3 regions of the Cytobacillus sp. IB215316 genome follow, and region 1 is predicted to be linked to each of the others. Evidence: riboswitches for the same ligand, from Rfam matches in the RefSeq annotation. Region 1 holds a riboswitch; each other region holds the start of a gene.
The links. A riboswitch is a leader RNA that binds a small molecule or an ion and turns the genes downstream of it on or off. The one in region 1 is predicted to bind S-adenosylmethionine.

Region 1 (6,128 bases):
AGGGTCAGCAAGCGGATCGTCCATGTGCCAAATAATTTTTGGAAGCTCTTGCATATACTCTTCTGGAGAGATAACATAGCTTATATTTTCCAAACCAAGCTTTGCAGCTGTCTCCTTCGCTACATCTATTTCACTGAAACCATCACGTTCAAAGCCTACAGAAAAAGTTTTTATATTAGGGTGAAATTCCTTTGCTATTGATGCGATAATCGAAGAATCGATTCCACCTGAAAGAAAGGATCCAACAGGCACATCACTACGCATATGTATTTTCACCGAATCGTATAATACATCACGAATTTCCTTGATGAGCTTATCCTCTGACTTATGCATCGTATGAAAACTGGCTTTCCAATATTGTGAGATATTCATAGGCTCACCAATTTTTTTTGTAAAGTAGTGCCCAGGCTCCAATTTACGAATGCCATATGACATCGTTTCCGGTTCAGGTACATATTGATACGTTAAATAGTTTTGCAATGCCTCATAGTTTATTAAGCCGTTCTTCAGCGCTGCCAAAATACTCTTTTTTTCTGATGCAAAATATGTTAAATCATCCTGCTCCATATAGAAAAACGGTTTAATTCCAAATTGATCCCGTGCCCCAAATATAGTTTTCGTCTCTTTATCCCAAATGACGAATGCAAACATTCCTCTTAGCTTTTCTACAGCTTTTTCCTTTTCGTGGCTATAAAGAGCTAATATAACTTCTGTATCAGAGCTCGTATTAAAATGAAAGCCTTCCTTGACTAAAGATTCACGAAGCTCTACATAATTATATATTTCACCGTTAAAGATTATCCAATAACGTTCATTTTCATAAGTAAGAGGCTGATGTCCCCCTTCAAGATCAATAATACTTAAACGTCTAAAACCTAGCTGTATATGTTCATCGAAATAAAACCCTTCATCGTCTGGTCCTCTATGAGTAATAATATTATTCATATTTTCAAACAAAGCTTTGTCATTTTCGTTACGTTGATGATTTGCTGTATTGTTTACACAGCCAATGAATCCACACATTATGTAAGTCACCTACTAATTCGTATTTATATATTTAAGAATTATATCATATTTAGCTAGTGAATTGAGCAGTGTTAGTAGTATACACAATTTTCCTTTTTGTCTAATCAGAAACGCTCTTTTCGTAAACTTTGTTGCTATGTTTACTAAATGCTTTTTTTTGTAAACTTGCTATGTTTACTAAATGCTTTTTTTTGTAAAATTGCTATGTTTACTAAATGCTTTTTTGTAAAACTCTGTTGTTGGTACCAAACTAGTTCCGTAAAAAGTTGTTTTATATGTTAGTCATCGTTGTACAGAAGAAAAAATGCCACGAACACTAGATATATACATCCTAAAATCCTAGAAGAAAAAACAAAAATCAATGTCAAAACAGCCAGCGGCAAAAATTTAACTCTCCTATATTTCGCTTAGTATGAATTATTTTCTTTCATTTATAAAGGAATTTTTTATAAGAGTAGAGAAATAGTTTGTAAAATTCTGAAAAATCAGGAGGGTTACTTGTGGACTACCGTGAACATGAGGTACTAAAATTCATTTACGAAAATTTTCCTAACCTAGAACTTGAAATTCAGAACTTGTCTTTGTTTCCTTTTGGCAAACGAATTATAGATATTAATGGCTATGAGATATTCGTATACTACTGTCCTTATGCTGATAGTGTTAAAACGATATTTCCTAATGTGGCAGAAGTTAAGAGTCCATCTTAGTTATTACCTATAAAAAATATTGTCATTCATAGTAAGGGCATATCTCACATACAGAATATGTTGTATGTGGGATATGCACTAGTTATTTATTAAGGTAATTTTCGTATATTTTGTAGCTATTATCATTAAAATAGAACAGCAATAATGATTCCTTAATATGAAAAGCAACAATCATTGCAAAAACAACCTTTATTAATTACTTCGAGATAATGCTTGTTCTTTTAACACTTCTGCTTTATCAGTACGTTCCCACGTAAGATCAACATCAGTGCGTCCAAAATGACCATATGCTGCTGTTTGCTTATAAATTGGACGTCGTAAGTCAAGCATATTTATAATCCCTGCTGGACGTAAATCAAAATTATTACGAATGAGGTCAACTAACACTTCATCAGCAACCTTACCTGTTTCGAATGTATTAACTGAAATGGATACAGGCTGTGCAACGCCGATTGCATACGCTAACTGAACTTCCAACTTATCAGCTAAGCCAGCTGCCACCAAATTCTTCGCAACATAACGTGCAGCATATGCAGCTGATCGATCAACTTTTGTAGGATCCTTACCAGAGAATGCTCCCCCACCGTGACGGGCATATCCTCCATACGTATCAACAATTATTTTACGCCCTGTTAATCCAGCGTCTCCTTGTGGGCCACCTATTACAAATCGACCTGTCGGATTTATAAAGTATTTTGTATCAGCATCAATCAATTCTTTAGGAACAACATGGTTTATAACATGCTCCTTAATATTTCGTTGAATTTGTTCTAATGTGATCTCAGGGTGATGTTGAGTAGAAATTACAATCGTATCTATGCGAACAGGTTTATCATTTTCATCATACTCAACAGTTACTTGGGTCTTACCATCAGGTCGTAAGTATGGAAGAATTTCTTCTTTTCTTACCTTTGTTAAGCGTTGTGCTAATTTATGAGCTAATGAGATTGGTAACGGCATTAATTCTTTTGTTTCATTACAAGCATATCCGAACATTAAGCCCTGGTCACCAGCTCCTATCGCATCTATCTCTTCATCTGTCATTGACCCTTCACGAGCTTCAAGTGCTTGATCGACACCCATTGCAATGTCAGGAGACTGCTCATCAATAGATGTTAATACCGCACAGGTTTCTGAATCAAAACCATATTTTGCACGTGTGTAGCCAATGCTCCGTACAGTTTCACGTACGATCTTAGGAATATCAACATACGTCGATGTAGTAATTTCCCCAGCAACCAAGGCCATCCCTGTTGTCACGGTCGTTTCACATGCAACACGAGCGTTAGGGTCATTTGTTAATATAGCATCAAGAATGGAATCTGATATTTGGTCACAAATTTTATCAGGGTGACCTTCAGTTACAGATTCAGAAGTAAATAAGTGACGTTTTTTTGTCATAGCTTTTTCCTCCTTTATGAAGCAACCACTTCATATAGTTATATTTTGAAACGGAACTCATTCCCATATTACTTTCCAAAATTTCAAACTTTTTACTGGAAATAAATAAAACCTCTCCTACAAATCATGAGGAAAGGTTTGAGATACTCGATTCACGCCTTTCACTCTTATCGTTCAAGACAAGTGCCTTGCACCAGGTTAGCACCTTATCACATTAAGAACAAAGCAGATTATTTTCTCATAATCTGAAAATATAGTGATGGTTGCTGGGCTTCATAGGGCCTGTCCCTCCACCAGCTCGGGATAAGAGAGTATCCGTTCAACACAATATATTAACGTAGTAAACCGTTACATGTCAACATAGTTAAGAGCTGAATTGTTCATTAAATTTTCGTTATGTATCTTTTACAAAGAATGGTACGATTATGTTGAATCCAGTATAAAATAATTATAAATAGTATAGACTATTTGAGTTAATGTGTTATACTATTTTTAAGTTATGAATTGTTAACGACATTATTAAAACGTAAAGGAAGGTTTTGATCATGAATTCTGTTAGTGTATCATGCGAATTATCAAGTTTACTAGCTCGTAAAAATACATTACACAATTTATCCGTCCCTACTCTCGTTGAAAGTGTGTTAAATAGAAAAGAAGGCACTTTAACTTCTTCAGGTGCCATACTATCTACAACAGGAAAATATACTGGACGATCACCTAAAGATAAATATATTGTAGATGAACCATCTACAAAAGGTAAAATAGATTGGGGAACAGTAAATCAGCCTATTTCACAAGAATCTTTTGACAATCTCTATAATAAAGTACTCGATTATTTAGCTAACAAAGATGAAATTTATGTATTTAATGGGTTCGCAGGTGCTGATAAAAAATACCAACTTCCTATTCAAGTGATTAATGAATATGCATGGCACAATTTATTTGCACATCAGCTATTTATTCGTCCTACTGAGGAGGAATTACAATCGCATATCGCTGACTTCACTGTCATTTCTGCACCAAATTTTAAAGCAGATCCTGCAATTGATGGAACGAGATCGGAAACATTTATTATTATTTCATTTGAAAAGCGCACAGTACTTATTGGTGGAACAGAGTATGCAGGTGAGATGAAAAAATCCATATTTTCTGTTATGAACTATGTTCTCCCTGAAAAAGAGATTTTATCCATGCATTGTTCAGCCAATATTGGTCAAGAAGGAGATGTCGCTTTATTCTTCGGGTTGTCAGGAACGGGTAAAACAACCCTTTCAGCTGATGCCAACAGACGATTAATAGGGGACGATGAACATGGATGGTCAGCAAATGGAGTGTTTAATATAGAGGGTGGCTGTTACGCCAAGTGTATAAACCTATCCCGAGAGAAAGAACCACAAATTTACGATGCGATTCGATTCGGTTCAGTACTAGAAAATGTCATCGTTGATGATTGCTCAAGAAACCCTGATTATGACAATTCTTCTCTTACAGAAAACACTCGAGCTGCTTACCCTATACAGGCAATCGATAATATCATTTTTCCTAGCATTGCAAGTCATCCTAATACGATCATTTTTTTAACAGCTGATGCCTTCGGTGTTTTACCTCCTATTAGTAAACTATCGAAGGAACAAGCAATGTACCATTTTCTAAGTGGATATACGAGTAAGCTTGCTGGAACAGAACGAGGAATCACTTCTCCACAAGCTACATTTTCAACTTGCTTTGGTTCACCATTCTTACCATTGCCAGCAACTAGGTATGCAAAAATGTTAGGTGATAAGATTGATGAACATGGTGCTCAAGTATATCTTGTGAATACAGGCTGGACTGGTGGAGAATATGGTGTAGGCAACCGAATGAAGCTTGAATTTACTCGTTCAATGGTTCGTTCTGCTTTAGAAGGAGAATTAACCAACGTTGAAACAATAAAAGAAGGTATATTTGGTTTAGAAATACCATTACATGTTCCTGGTGTTCCTGATGATGTACTACAGCCAATAAAAACATGGGCAAACCAGCAAGAATACGTTGATAAAGCAACTGAACTAGCAGCAAAATTCCAGGAAAACTTCAAAAAGTTTAATAATATTGATGAGAAGATAGGACAATTAGGTGGACCTCCATTAACAGCTAACTAATTACTTACTACTCTAATTACACTTTCATCATGCACGATACTTAGAATAATGATAACAATAAAGGGTCTGACCCCATCAATTGAAATGGGTCTGACCCTTTTACTCTTTACTAAGGTTAGTATTATTTTAATCATTCGACTAGGATTGCTGTATTCTTACTGTTATATGTTGTACAACAACCTCAAAATGCAAAACAGCTTTGTTTTTGCTCGATATAGTATCTCCATTCCTTAGTTTGTTGAATGTAAAGAAATCAGCCGGTAAGTGATCACAGTTTTATTATTTGCTAATTCCACCTTATCAATAACCCCTTCTCCACTTATATCTCCCCCTATAGTTCTTTTTACCTCTAATGGGATGTCGAGTGGATATAGACGGTAACCTGTTTTTTCAAGAGTGAAAATATTTTCTCCTAACCTTTTTTCTTTTCCCTTCGTAACAATCATTGTATTTAATTCAAGAGGCATACCCATTTTAAACGCTCCTTTAACATAGTTATCCTTTTATGACTATTTTATCATGGTGTTTATTGATTTTTCATCCACTCAGTAAGTCTTTTTACAATTTTTCTATTTTCAGCAGGAGGAAAGTAATGAGTATATTCGTCAAAATACCATGTAGTTACGCTTTTATTAAGCTCTTTCAGTCTATTTTCAAGTCTATATGCATGTTGAATGGTCACATTGCTATCGTTTTTACCGTGGATAATTAAAATTGGTGCATGTATTTGTTCTAGCATAAAAAGAGGTGTACGAATTTTGTATCTATCTGGATATTTATTAGGCGTTCCTCCAATAACTCTTTTCAGCATACGTCGTAAATCAATTCTTTCGTTATATGTAAGCGTCATATC
Region 2 (6,128 bases), on a different contig from region 1:
ATTTGGTTAGTACCTCCGTTACAACCCGAAATGTTCCACCGTACACATCCTCACTTATGAGGACGTGATCTCCTTTTGATAACAGCATAAAAGCACTTGATATGGCTGCCATACCAGAGGAAAAAGCAAAGCCTCTCACACCATTTTCTAATTCTGCTATCGTCTCTTCTAAAGCTTCACGGGTAGGATTACCAGAACGACTATAGTCATATTTTGAAAAATTCTCTAAATCATCTTGATGAAATGTTGATGCATGCTGAATTGCAACACTTACTGCTCCTGTATGAGGATCTACTTTATGCTTATTATGAAGTAGCTTAGTTTGATCAGAAAATGAATTAGACATAGGTGTTTACTCCTTCCTTAGCAGCTTTTAATGCTGATATAAGGTCATCTATGAGATCATCAGCATTCTCGATACCTATTGAAAATCTTAATAAGCGATTGCAAATTCCGTTTGCAACTCTTATTTCTTCAGGTATATCTGCATGTGTTTGTGTAGCTGGATAGGTGATGAAGCTTTCAACGCCACCAAGACTTTCAGCAAAAGTGATTAGGCGTAAGTTTTGTAAAAATGGATTAACCCACTTTTCTTCTCGAATTTTAAACGACAACATGCCACCACGCTGTGGATAATAGATTTCTACAATATCTTCATGAGTTTGCAAAAATGAAGCGATTTTTTTTGCATTTTCTTCATGCTGTTTTAGACGTAAATGAAGAGTTTTCATTCCACGGATGAGTAACCATGAATCAAAAGGTGATAATACAGCACCAATTGCGTTATGGTAATTACCGAGTTGAGCAGATAGCTCCTCTCCTTTTGAAACAATTAACCCTGCTAGCACATCATTGTGGCCCCCCAAGTATTTTGTCGCACTATGGATGACAATGTCTGCCCCTTGAGTTATAGGTTTTTGTAACAGTGGAGTATAAAATGTATTGTCCACGATTAATAATAAATCATTTTTCTTTGCAAGCTCTGCTGCAATTTTTAAATCAACCTCTTGCATAAGTGGATTTGTTGGAGTTTCTATAAATAAAGCTTTCGTATTGCTGTTTATTAACCCTTCTACAGCATTTATGTCACTAAAATCAGCATAGTGAAAAGTAAACCCATTTTTTCGAAAAGATTCTTCAAATAGCCGATATGTTCCTCCGTATAAATCATGTGTAACGATCAGTTCATCACCCTGCTCAAAGAGAGCTAATACTGTTTGAATCGCAGCCATACCTGAACTACAAGCAAAGCCTTGATCACCTTCCTCAAGTTGTGTTATTGCCTGTTCGACAATTTGTCGTGTTGGATTACCCGTTCGAATGTAATCATACCCTGTAGATTCGCCTATACCTGTGTGACGATAGGCTGTAGACAAATAGACAGGTGGATTGACCGTCCCAGTAACATTTTCACTTCTGTTTCCAATCTGGGCACATGCTGTTTCGATATTTATTCTCGTCATATAAATTCCTCCTCATTTCATTTGGTTTTCTATACTTGTTTAAAGTAGTAAAGTTTTGTGGTAGTTTTAGAACGTTAAGGACTTTTAAATCCATAAAAGAGAAATAAAAAAAGCCTTCTGATAAGAAGGCTTTGAGTTTAATCATCAGCTCTCCTTATCTTCCAAGCGAAAAGTATATACATTTCGCTTGCTGGATTTAGCACCTGACCATAAATTCGGCTGGTTGCTGAGGTTTCAAAGGGCCAGTCCCTCCACCTCTCTTGATAAGATGAATTGTTTATTTATCTTAGTTTTTAAGACTCCTACCTCTAAAAGAAGGAGCTTTCGATCACGTGGGCTATATTTACCACCTGATTTAATGATTTTAAGTTGAATGAGTTAATGTATTAAATATTGATTGCATATAAATTTACAATAGATTTGACTGTTTTGCAAGAAATTTTTAGAATTTTTTTATAAGTTAAAAAATGGTATGATCAATATATAACGTGTTCAACAAGGATAAAGAATACAGAAAATAATTAGGTAAATTGTATGCAGGTGGTGTGTTATATATGAAAACCTTTTTAATAAGGTTGACTACTTTTTCAGCTTTGTGGGGAGGGTTTCTCTATGTAGAAGTATCTCATTCAACAAGGTGGTACATATCCATTTTGGTTTGTGCTTTGTCGTTCGTCTGTTTCTTTTTCATTCCTATTGTTAAAAAAAAGCTAATATTCTATTCTCTGCTTCTTTGTATGTTGTTTGTTTCGAGTGTTTTGTTTATTCAAGACGAAAATACCTTTAGTAAATTACTATTTTTGTATATAACGATAGATGCTATTTCACTATTATCACAAAAGCATTATCAACTATTTTCAGCCGTTAGTGCCGGTTTAATGGGTATGCTGGTGATTTTTACTAATGCTATAAATGTTGAATTGGTTGTTATACTCATATTTTTTTATTATTTGAGCATTTTGTTAAATAAAAAAATGACGGAGACCAATTATAAACAAGACATGTATGAGGAGCTTTTAGGTGAATATCGAAATCTAAAACGTATTAGTTTACGAAATGAACGGGCAGCTCGATTAGAAGAAAGAACAGGAATTGCTCGTGAGATTCATGATTCTGTTGGTCATAAATTAACAGCATTGCTCATGCAAATCGAAATGCTTTCGATGAAAGAAAAACGACAGGAATATGGAATTTTGAGAGAGCTTGTTCGTGAAAGTTTAGAAGAAACGAGGCATGCGGTTAAAACACTTAAAGATGAAGAATTTGCAGGTCTGTCGTCAGTGCTTCAATTAATTAGAAAGTTAGAATCAGAGAGTCATATACTCGTGCATTTTACGACGAAGCAAGGAGCTTTATCTGTGAGCTTGTCCAATCAACAAAGTGTTACTTTATATAGAGTTATACAAGAGGCACTAACAAATGCGATGCGACATGCACAATCTCGTGAAGTATTTGTAACTATTGGTAAATCAGCAGTTGGAGATCTTTATTTTGAAGTGACGAATAAGATTTTTAAAACCGAATCTTTTACTATTGGATTTGGACTAAGTAACATGCAGAAACGTGTTGAAGAGCTAAATGGGGATATAAACTTCAATCAAACAGAGTCTCATTTTGTAGTTAAAGGATCATTTCCTGTATATGCAAAGGAGGTTATATAAATATGTATAACATTATTGTAGTAGAAGACCAAGCAATTGTTAGGCAGGGACTTGTCATGATGATTGAACAAGAAGACCAATTTCAAGTAGTGGCTCAAGCTGGAAATGGCCATGAGGCAATTGAACAATTGGAGAAGCATATGGCTGACGTTGTTGTAATGGATATAAGAATGCCCCATATGAATGGTCTTGAAGCTACTCGCCAAATTAAACAGCGATGGCCACAAGTGAAAATATTAATATTAACGACGTTTAACGATGATGAATATGCAATGCAAGCACTTAAAGATGGTGCCAATGGCTTTATGCTAAAAACAGCAGAGCCAGCGAAACTCGTTAGTGCAATACATAGTAGCTTAAATGGAGGTATGACTATACATGACGAAGTAGCTGCAAAAGTGATGCCTCGGTTGTTGACAGATAGACATCGGGAAAAAATAGACATTCCATTAACAAACCGTGAGCTTGCTGTAACAAAGTTAGTAGGCGAAGGAAAAACAAATAAGGAAATTTCTGAGGAATTGCACTTGTCGATAGGCACTGTAAAAAATCATATTACGCAAATACTACAGAAGCTTGATTTACGGGATCGGACACAACTCGCCATCTTTGCTGTGAAAAATGATATTACCTAAGAAGATAAAAATGAGAAAAGTCCGGTGATTAATTACTAGATTAATGTACCATTATGTCGGCAAGACATTGCACATGTATTCCAAAGTTCTGGTATATAGCGACCATATGATGAGCTTGAAAGAATTGAGAAGGTGTTTTCACATTTTAACAACGTTTTGAGTGCTTGGGATGGAGATGAGCTTGTGTGCATTGGATACTATTATTGTTGTTACTTATCAGATTTAGCTGTGTCAGCACCATTTTAACAAAGAGGTATTAGCAAAGAGTTAATCGCGATCACCCAACAGGTTGTGGGTGATCAAGTGGCGCTTATTTTAAATTATCTTCAAAACAAGCGATGGATTACTATCCTAACATTGTTTCTTCGAAGCTTGATAATGCATTTAGGATTGCGAGAAAACAATGATCTAACGTGATTAAAGCATAGTGCGTAGGTTGGGAGCCGAAGAGGCTCTTTTTTTCATACAGTTTGACTTCGGACAGTAACAGTAGAGAATTGGACAGTAGATACACGGGTACGGATAGTAAAAGTGTAGAATTGGATAGTAAATACAAGGGTACGGATAGTAAAAGTGGAGAATCGGATAGTAAATACATGGATACGGATAGTAAAAGTGTAGAATTGGATAGTAAATACAAGGGTACGGATAGTAAAAGTAGAGAATTGGATAGTAAATACAAGGGTACGGATAGTAAAAGTGGAGAATTGGATAGTAAATACATGGATACGGATAGTAAAAGTAGAGAATTGGATAGTAAATACAAGGGTACGGATAGTAAAAGTGTAGAATTGGATAGTAAATACAAGGGTACGGATAGAAAAAGTGTAGAATTGGATAGTAAATACAAGGGTACGGATAGTAAAAGTGTAGAATTGGATAGTAAATACAAGGGTACGGATAGAAAAAGTGTAGAATTGGATAGTAAATACAAGGGTACGGATAGTAAAAGTGTAGAATTGGATAGTAAATACAAGGGTACGGATAGAAAAAGTGTAGAATTGGATAGTAAATACATGGATACGGATAGAAAAAGTAGAGAATTGGATAGTAAATACATGACTTCGGACAGTAAAAGCAGAGAATTGGACAGAAAACGTACGAGTATGGACAGTAAGTCGTAAAATTAGCGTATTTGAATAATCATGTGACTAAGGTCATGTTTATCATTCAAATTGGTGACGTCAGACAGTGTGAAATGTCAGTGAAAGACTGTACGATATAAATAGTTAGTTAGAAAGAGGAGGCGATAATATTGTTAGAAGTTGTAGAGTTGAAGAAGAAATTCAAACAAATCGTCGCTGTGGATGGAGCAAATATGTTTTTAGAGCGAGGAGAAACAATTGGTCTGCTCGGGCCAAATGGAGCAGGCAAATCTACTGCCATTTCGATGATTTCTACACTCATAGCACCTACGAGTGGTGATGTGCGCTTAAACAATACTAGTGTGTTAAAAAATCCGCAGTCGCTTAGAGAAATACTTGGAGTTGTCCCTCAAGACATTGCGTTATATCCTGATTTGACCGCGAAAGAAAATCTTGAATTCTTTGGCAGTGTTCATAGATTAAAAGGATCAAAGCTTAAAAAACAAGTTGAAGAAGTTCTTCAAATTATTGGACTTGAAGAGAAGAAAAAGGAATTAGTAAAAAATTTTTCAGGTGGAATGAAGCGTCGTTTAAATATCGGTGTAGCCCTTTTACATGAACCAGAAATTATCATCATGGATGAACCTACGGTAGGAATTGATCCACAATCTAGAAATTATATCTTACAGACTGTTAAACATTTAAATCAAGAGAAGCAAATGACTGTTTTATATACGAGTCACTATATGGAGGAGGTCGAATTTATTTGCGATCGAATTTATATTATGGACCAAGGGAGAATTATTGCTTCTGGTACTAAAGATGAAATCAAAAATATTTTATCAAATGAAAAAACGTTAGAAATAAAAGTTGAGAGATTGAAGGATGACTTTATTTATTCACTCAAGAATCATCCTCTTATTAATAAACTATCAACCGAAAATCAATTAGTTACAATTATTGTAGCTAAGGAAGTGAATTTATTTAGCGAATTGTTTAAACTCGCTGAAGAAACGGATACGACGATCACTTCGGTTGAAGTAAAAGTACCTACATTAGAGGATGTTTTTCTTCATTTAACAGGAAGAGCATTAAGAAATTGAGGTGATGATTATGTTTTGGTATTTACTCAAAAAACAATTGTTACTATTTCTAAGAAACCGCCCGGAATTGCTGTTGTTACTTGGGATGCCGCTAATTTTAATCACGATTTTAGGTTTTGCATTAAGCGGTGTGATGGATGGTGATCATCTTGAAATCGACGCTAAAGTGGCGCTTATTGAA
Region 3 (6,128 bases), on a different contig from region 1:
AACTTTTAACGCATCGATATCTAGACCTGAGTCAATTTCATCTAAAATTGCAATCTTCGGCTCAAGCATCATTAATTGCAAAATTTCATTACGTTTTTTCTCACCGCCTGAGAAACCCTCATTTAAGTAACGTTGTGCCATATCTGGGTCCATTTCTAAGAAGTCCATTTGCTTATCCATTTTACGAATAAACTTCATTAATGAGATTTCATCGCCTTCTTCACGACGAGAATTAATAGATGAACGTAAAAAGTCTGCGTTTGTTACACCACTAATTTCACTTGGATATTGCATAGCAAGGAATAGACCAGCACGCGCACGCTCATCTACTTCCATTTCCAGCACATCTTCACCGTCCAGTGTTATGCTACCTTGCGTTACTTCATATTTTGGATGACCCATGATTGCTGCAGATAAGGTTGATTTACCTGTACCATTAGGTCCCATAATCGCGTGAATTTCTCCACCTTTTATGTCAAGGTCTACCCCTTTTAGAATTTCTTTACCGTCAATAGAAACATGAAGATCTCTAATTGTTAATGTTGATGCTGCCATTACTATACCTCCAATTTATCTTCTATACTATTTGTTTAAATACTTTCATTCTCATTTTATTCTCATTACAATCTTATAACAAATGAAAAGTATTAGCAACCATTTAACACCATAGCTATACTTTTTAAATAAAAAAGTTTAAAAAGTATTTTCTTTCATTATATGTAGAAAAGTAAAGATTGTCTTCGACATATATTGTTTGCATAAAAAACAAAAAACATCCAAAATACACATCAAACTCATTATACGATAATAAGAAGAAAAAACCAGTGAAATCACTGGTTTTTCTTCTTATTTCTTATTCCGAAACAGGGACAACTGCTCCTTCAAATTCTTCAATAATATAATTTTGGATTTCTTCTGAGCGCAAAGCGTTAACTAATTCGACAATTTCCTTATTTTTTTCATCACCACTACGCACAGCAATAATATTTACATAAGGAGAATCAGCGCCTTCAATTGCTATAGCATCATCTAACGGATTTAATCCAGCATCAATCGCATAGTTTGTATTGATTAAAATAGCATCACCTTCGTCATTATTATAAAACTCAGGTAATAAAGCAGCGTCGATTTCAGCTTCAAATTCCAGATTTTTTGGATTTTCTACAATATCATCAAGTGTTGCTGCTACTTTTTCAACATCATCTGCTAACTTAATTAAGCCCTGTGATTCTAGCATTGTTAAAATACGCCCATGATCAGCCACTGAATTACTCATAATAATTACAGCGCCTTCTGGTAATTCATCTAAGCTGCTATATTTTTGTGAATATACTCCGATTGGTTCAATATGAACGCCACCTGCATTCACGAAATCATAGCCTACATCAGCCATTTGCGATTCTAAATATGGTATATGTTGAAAATAGTTAGCATCAAGGTCACCACTATCTAAATCTTCATTCGGTAAAATATAATCTTGATATGTTTCTATAACTAAATCAATTCCCTTGTCAGCTAATATCGGTTGTACTTGTTCTAAAATCTCCGCATGCGGTACATTCGAAGCTCCAACTACTAATTGCTTGTTCTCTTCTGATGCTTGATTAGTTTGACTCTTTTCTGATGAACTTTCTTTCTCACTCGTTCCACATGCTGCCAAAGCAAAAACTACGAGTAATGTACTTACGATTGCAAATATTTTTTTCATGATGATCTTCTCCTATCTTTTGTCTATTTTTGATGTTATAAAATCTCCAATGTATTGGAGGATAAACACTATAATAAGAATAAAAATGGTTGCTACAACAACAACATCGGTATGACGGCGAGAGAAACCTTCTAAATAAGCCAAATTCCCCAGCCCCCCCGCACCGATAATTCCAGCCATGGCAGTATAACCAACTAGAGCAATTGCTGTCACTGTAATTCCTGATATGAGTGCAGGAAGTGCTTCAGGTAGCAGCACCTTGAAAACGATGGTTCTTGTTTTCGCCCCCATAGACCGTGCCGCCTCAATAACACCTTTATCAATCTCTCGCAATGCAATTTCTACCATTCTTGCGTAGAAAGGTGCTGCTCCAATTACGAGAGCAGGTAAAGCGGCATTTGCTCCTCTAATTGTCCCAAGCATGAATTTTGTTAACGGAATTAATAAAATGATTAAAATAATGAATGGTATAGAACGAAAAATGTTTACAAAACTACTGATGATTGTATTAATCAGCTTATGTTCCAATAGGTTGTCCTTCGATGTTAGAAAAAGTAAGAGCCCTAAAATAACACCAAAAACAAATGTTGCAATCACCGATGTAACAGTCATATATAACGTTTCAAATGTTGCTTCCCACATTTTTTCCCAATTAACGTTTACAAATAGTTGACTAACCATGCTGTATCACCTCCACTGTCACATGTTTTTCCTTTATATATGTGATCGAGCGGTTTATCTCTTCATCGGTTCCTGTCATATGAATAAACAATGTGCCATATGCACCGTGCTGTGTATGTGAGATCTTTCCTTGTATAATATTAATACCAATATTAAACTGGCGGATTAATTCTGCTATTAAAGGTTGTTCAGCATCATCCCCAACAAACAATAGCTTAATTACTTTACCTTCAGGGTAGCTTTCTAAAATATGCTCAATTGTTTCTGTCGCTTCTTCTGGTTCTGTAATTTGCTTAACAAACTGCTGAGTAATAGAAGCTTTCGGTTGCTGAAACACCGATAACACTTCACCTTGTTCAACAATGCTGCCATCTTCCATTACAGCTACACGGTGACATATTTTACGAATCACATGCATTTCATGAGTGATTAACACAATTGTGAGACCTAGCTTTTTATTAATATCCACAAGCAGTTCAAGAATTGAGTCTGTTGTTTGTGGATCAAGTGCTGAGGTTGCTTCATCACATAATAATACTTTCGGACGATTTGCTAAAGCACGAGCTATTCCAACTCGCTGCTTTTGGCCACCACTTAGTTGTGAAGGATACGCATTTTCTCTTCCCTCCAACCCTACTAGCTTGATTAGCTCATCAACCCTTTTCAACCGTTCTTTTTTACGAATACCAGCAATTTCTAATGGAAATGATATATTCTCCCTTACAGTTCTTGACCAAAGCAAATTAAAATGCTGAAAAATCATACTAATTTCTTGTCGTGATTTACGTAACTCATCCCCTTTAATAGAGGTCATATCATAATTATTGATCGTAATTGTTCCTTCTGTTGTTGCTTCAAGCTGGTTTAACAAACGAATGAGTGTACTTTTCCCTGCGCCACTGTAACCAATAATGCCAAATATTTCACCCTTGCCAATATTCACATTGACATTATCTACAGCAACTACTTCTCCTTCTTGAGATTGATATACTTTTTTTACCCCAGATAGCTTTATCAAAAGGCTCACCTACTTCCTTAATCATATTATTCATATAAGTTTAGTGCGTTTTATGTTACAAACTAAACGATCTGCCAAATTTAGCTCTTCTAGCAGCTAGATAGTCGTTTTATCCATTATCATTGTTTTATCAAAGGCTCTTTTCGTAAAATTTGTTTCTATCGTTAACAATTCAGCAACTATAGTTGTTGTTGATTTTCAAAAGATTAGATGGCATGAACTATAGTTGTATATTTGTTTACTTCTTCATACAAACTACAACAATCATTATGAAAACAGCATGTGTAAAAGATAAGATATTACGAATACCAAATGAATACATGTTTATATTTTTGTACGAACAGCAACATTTAATGCGTAATCAACCTAATAGAAAAGCTTAACAACAAAATTAAAAAGCCTTTCCGCACATATGAGCAGAAAGGCTTAATTATATTCCTTTCTCTCATCTATCAAAGCATACGCTTCGTGTGAATTGGCACCATTTCAACTTCACCGTTGATGGTTGCCGGGCTTCATAGGGCACATCCCTCCACCTCTCTTGATAAGAGTATATATCAATGTTTTATTTATTCATTTTTAAAATTACATTTCAAAATTAATCTCTTTTAAAAAGTATAGTTGTGATTCTATCACGCTCATTTATATGTGTCAATGAATATCTTTATGGAATTTACATCCAAAACACATATCAATTCACCCTAATTATTTACTTTGAGTTAGTCCTGTAGCTGTCTCTATTGCTTGCTCTAAGTCTTCTAATAGGTCGTCAATATTCTCAATTCCAACTGACAATCTTATCAAATCTTCTGTTACACCTGAAGATTTTAAGCCCTCGGTACTTAATTGTTGATGTGTTGTACTTGCTGGATGGATAATCAAGCTTTTAGCATCACCTACGTTTGCTACATGCGACCATAGCTTCACATGATTAATTACTTTAGCGCCTGCTTCTCTCCCTCCTTTAATGCCGAACACAACGATGGACCCACTACCTTTTGGTAAATATTTTTTAGCAAGTTCTTTTGCAGGATGATCTTTATGGTCGGGATACAAAACCCACTCTACAGCAGGGTGTTTCGCTAAATATTCAACGACTTTCCTGGCATTATTAATATGTTCTTTCATCCGAACATGTAATGTTTCTAGTCCAAGGTTAAATTGATAAGCATTAAATGGACTTAATGAAGCACCTAAATCCCTTAATAATTGCACCCTAGCTTTGACGATAAATGCACTTTCTCCAAGTGCTTCTGCGTATATAAGATTATTGTAGCTTGGGTCAGGGGTTATAAAGTCTGGGAACTTCTCAGAATTCCAATTGAATTTGCCTCCATCAACGATTATTCCCCCTAAAGTCGTACCATTTCCTAAAAGCCACTTTGTAGCAGAATGAATGACAATATCAGCACCATAGTCAATCGGTCTACACAGATAAGGAGTAGCAAATGTATTATCAATGATTAGCGGAATTCCAGCTTCGTGAGCAATTGAAGCAACCTTCTCAATATCCAATACGTGTAAGCTTGGATTACCAATTGTTTCAGCAAATATTGCTTTTGTTTTAGAAGAAATGGCCTTTGCAAAATTTTCAGGTTGGGAAGGGTCAACGAAGTGAGTTGTTATACCATATTTCGGCAATGTGTTAGCTAATAAATTATACGTTCCACCATATAAAGTAGATGCTGCAACAATTTCATCATCTACTCCTGCTAGATTAAGAATCGCAGTCGTTATAGCAGCCATTCCACTTGATAATGCTAATCCACCAATTCCACCTTCAAGTAATGCCACTCTTTCCTCCAAAACAGTTACAGTAGGGTTGTGTATCCGTGAGTAAATATATCCTTCTTCTTGGAGTGAGAATAAATTAGCTGCATGGCTCGTATCCTTGAATCTAAATGCATTTGATTGATAAATTGGTACTGCTCTTGCACCTGTCACTGGGTCAGCTTCTAATCCTCCATGGACACTCAAAGTTTCTAAACGATAATCTTTCTCCTTACGCATTTTTTTCTTCCCCTTCCCCTTTAATATTTAAAGCAAATAAAGATTCTAGTAAAAGAATGTATCTGAATTTCCCTTGGCAAATGATACTTTGTCGACTTATCAATTTTTGTAACTTTTCTTTACCAGATAACAATTCGTAAAACTGTTGGGGTTCAGCACCTAATGAAATGTCTGCAGGACTTTGTTGCCGATTGCTCAGCTCCAATCCCCTTGCTGTTAACACAACTTGAACTTTCTCTTTATTACTTTCAAAATTAACAATGATTGCTTGGTTAGGTAGGAGTAGGTTTAAGTGTGAATTTTGAACGAACCTATTATTAAACTCGTTAAGAAATAAACTAAGTTCCATACATTCAGTTACGATAAACATATAACTAGCTGTTCTACATGTGTATAGGAGTACTTCACCAATTCATACAACCTAGTACAACAAACAAGTAATATATTTTCGGTAACTTCTCTCCCCCCTCGTTCCTTAGAATTATAAGAAAGTGTGCAAATGTTTAGACCATCTTCTACAAGCGTCGGAACCATCCCATATAAAGGAGACTATTCAATTTAGTTAACGTGTTTATTATCTAAATTGAATAGGCTCTTTAGCTGAACAGCCAAAAGAGTAAAGAACTTTTATATCCTCTATTAACTGAACCTTAGGTCACTTTTGCTCTTCTAGGTACGTGAAACAACTCGTAACGCTAAACATCCTGTAAA

Region 2: it holds a riboswitch for S-adenosylmethionine, as region 1 does, so the genes downstream of both, SLH48_RS16370 (methionine biosynthesis PLP-dependent protein) here and metK (methionine adenosyltransferase) in region 1, are expected to answer to the same signal.
Region 3: it holds a riboswitch for S-adenosylmethionine, as region 1 does, so the genes downstream of both, SLH48_RS08470 (methionine ABC transporter ATP-binding protein) here and metK (methionine adenosyltransferase) in region 1, are expected to answer to the same signal.

The regions. Positions count from the first base shown of each region.
Region 1 covers NZ_JAXBMC010000001.1:47,204-53,331, reverse strand. Annotated here, with positions in the region: gene asnB (asparagine synthase (glutamine-hydrolyzing)) at 1-1,023, opposite strand, end outside; gene SLH48_RS00265 (hypothetical protein) at 1,527-1,733, shown strand; gene metK (methionine adenosyltransferase) at 1,926-3,134, opposite strand; SAM riboswitch class I at 3,299-3,444, opposite strand; gene pckA (phosphoenolpyruvate carboxykinase (ATP)) at 3,680-5,275, shown strand; gene SLH48_RS00250 (DUF2584 domain-containing protein) at 5,506-5,748, opposite strand; gene SLH48_RS00245 (alpha/beta hydrolase family protein) at 5,802-6,128, opposite strand, start outside.
Region 2 covers NZ_JAXBMC010000011.1:75,007-81,134, reverse strand. Annotated here, with positions in the region: gene metC (cystathionine beta-lyase) at 1-346, opposite strand, end outside; gene SLH48_RS16370 (methionine biosynthesis PLP-dependent protein) at 339-1,463, opposite strand; SAM riboswitch class I at 1,615-1,733, opposite strand; gene SLH48_RS16365 (sensor histidine kinase) at 2,018-3,124, shown strand; gene SLH48_RS16360 (response regulator transcription factor) at 3,127-3,759, shown strand; gene SLH48_RS16355 (hypothetical protein) at 4,257-4,883, shown strand; gene SLH48_RS16350 (ATP-binding cassette domain-containing protein) at 5,015-5,947, shown strand; gene SLH48_RS16345 (ABC transporter permease) at 5,958-6,128, shown strand, end outside.
Region 3 covers NZ_JAXBMC010000003.1:296,614-302,741, reverse strand. Annotated here, with positions in the region: gene sufC (Fe-S cluster assembly ATPase SufC) at 1-555, opposite strand, end outside; gene SLH48_RS08480 (MetQ/NlpA family ABC transporter substrate-binding protein) at 854-1,708, opposite strand; gene SLH48_RS08475 (methionine ABC transporter permease) at 1,721-2,389, opposite strand; gene SLH48_RS08470 (methionine ABC transporter ATP-binding protein) at 2,382-3,407, opposite strand; SAM riboswitch class I at 3,850-3,958, opposite strand; gene SLH48_RS08465 (O-acetylhomoserine aminocarboxypropyltransferase/cysteine synthase family protein) at 4,113-5,417, opposite strand; gene SLH48_RS08460 (SCP2 sterol-binding domain-containing protein) at 5,410-5,787, opposite strand.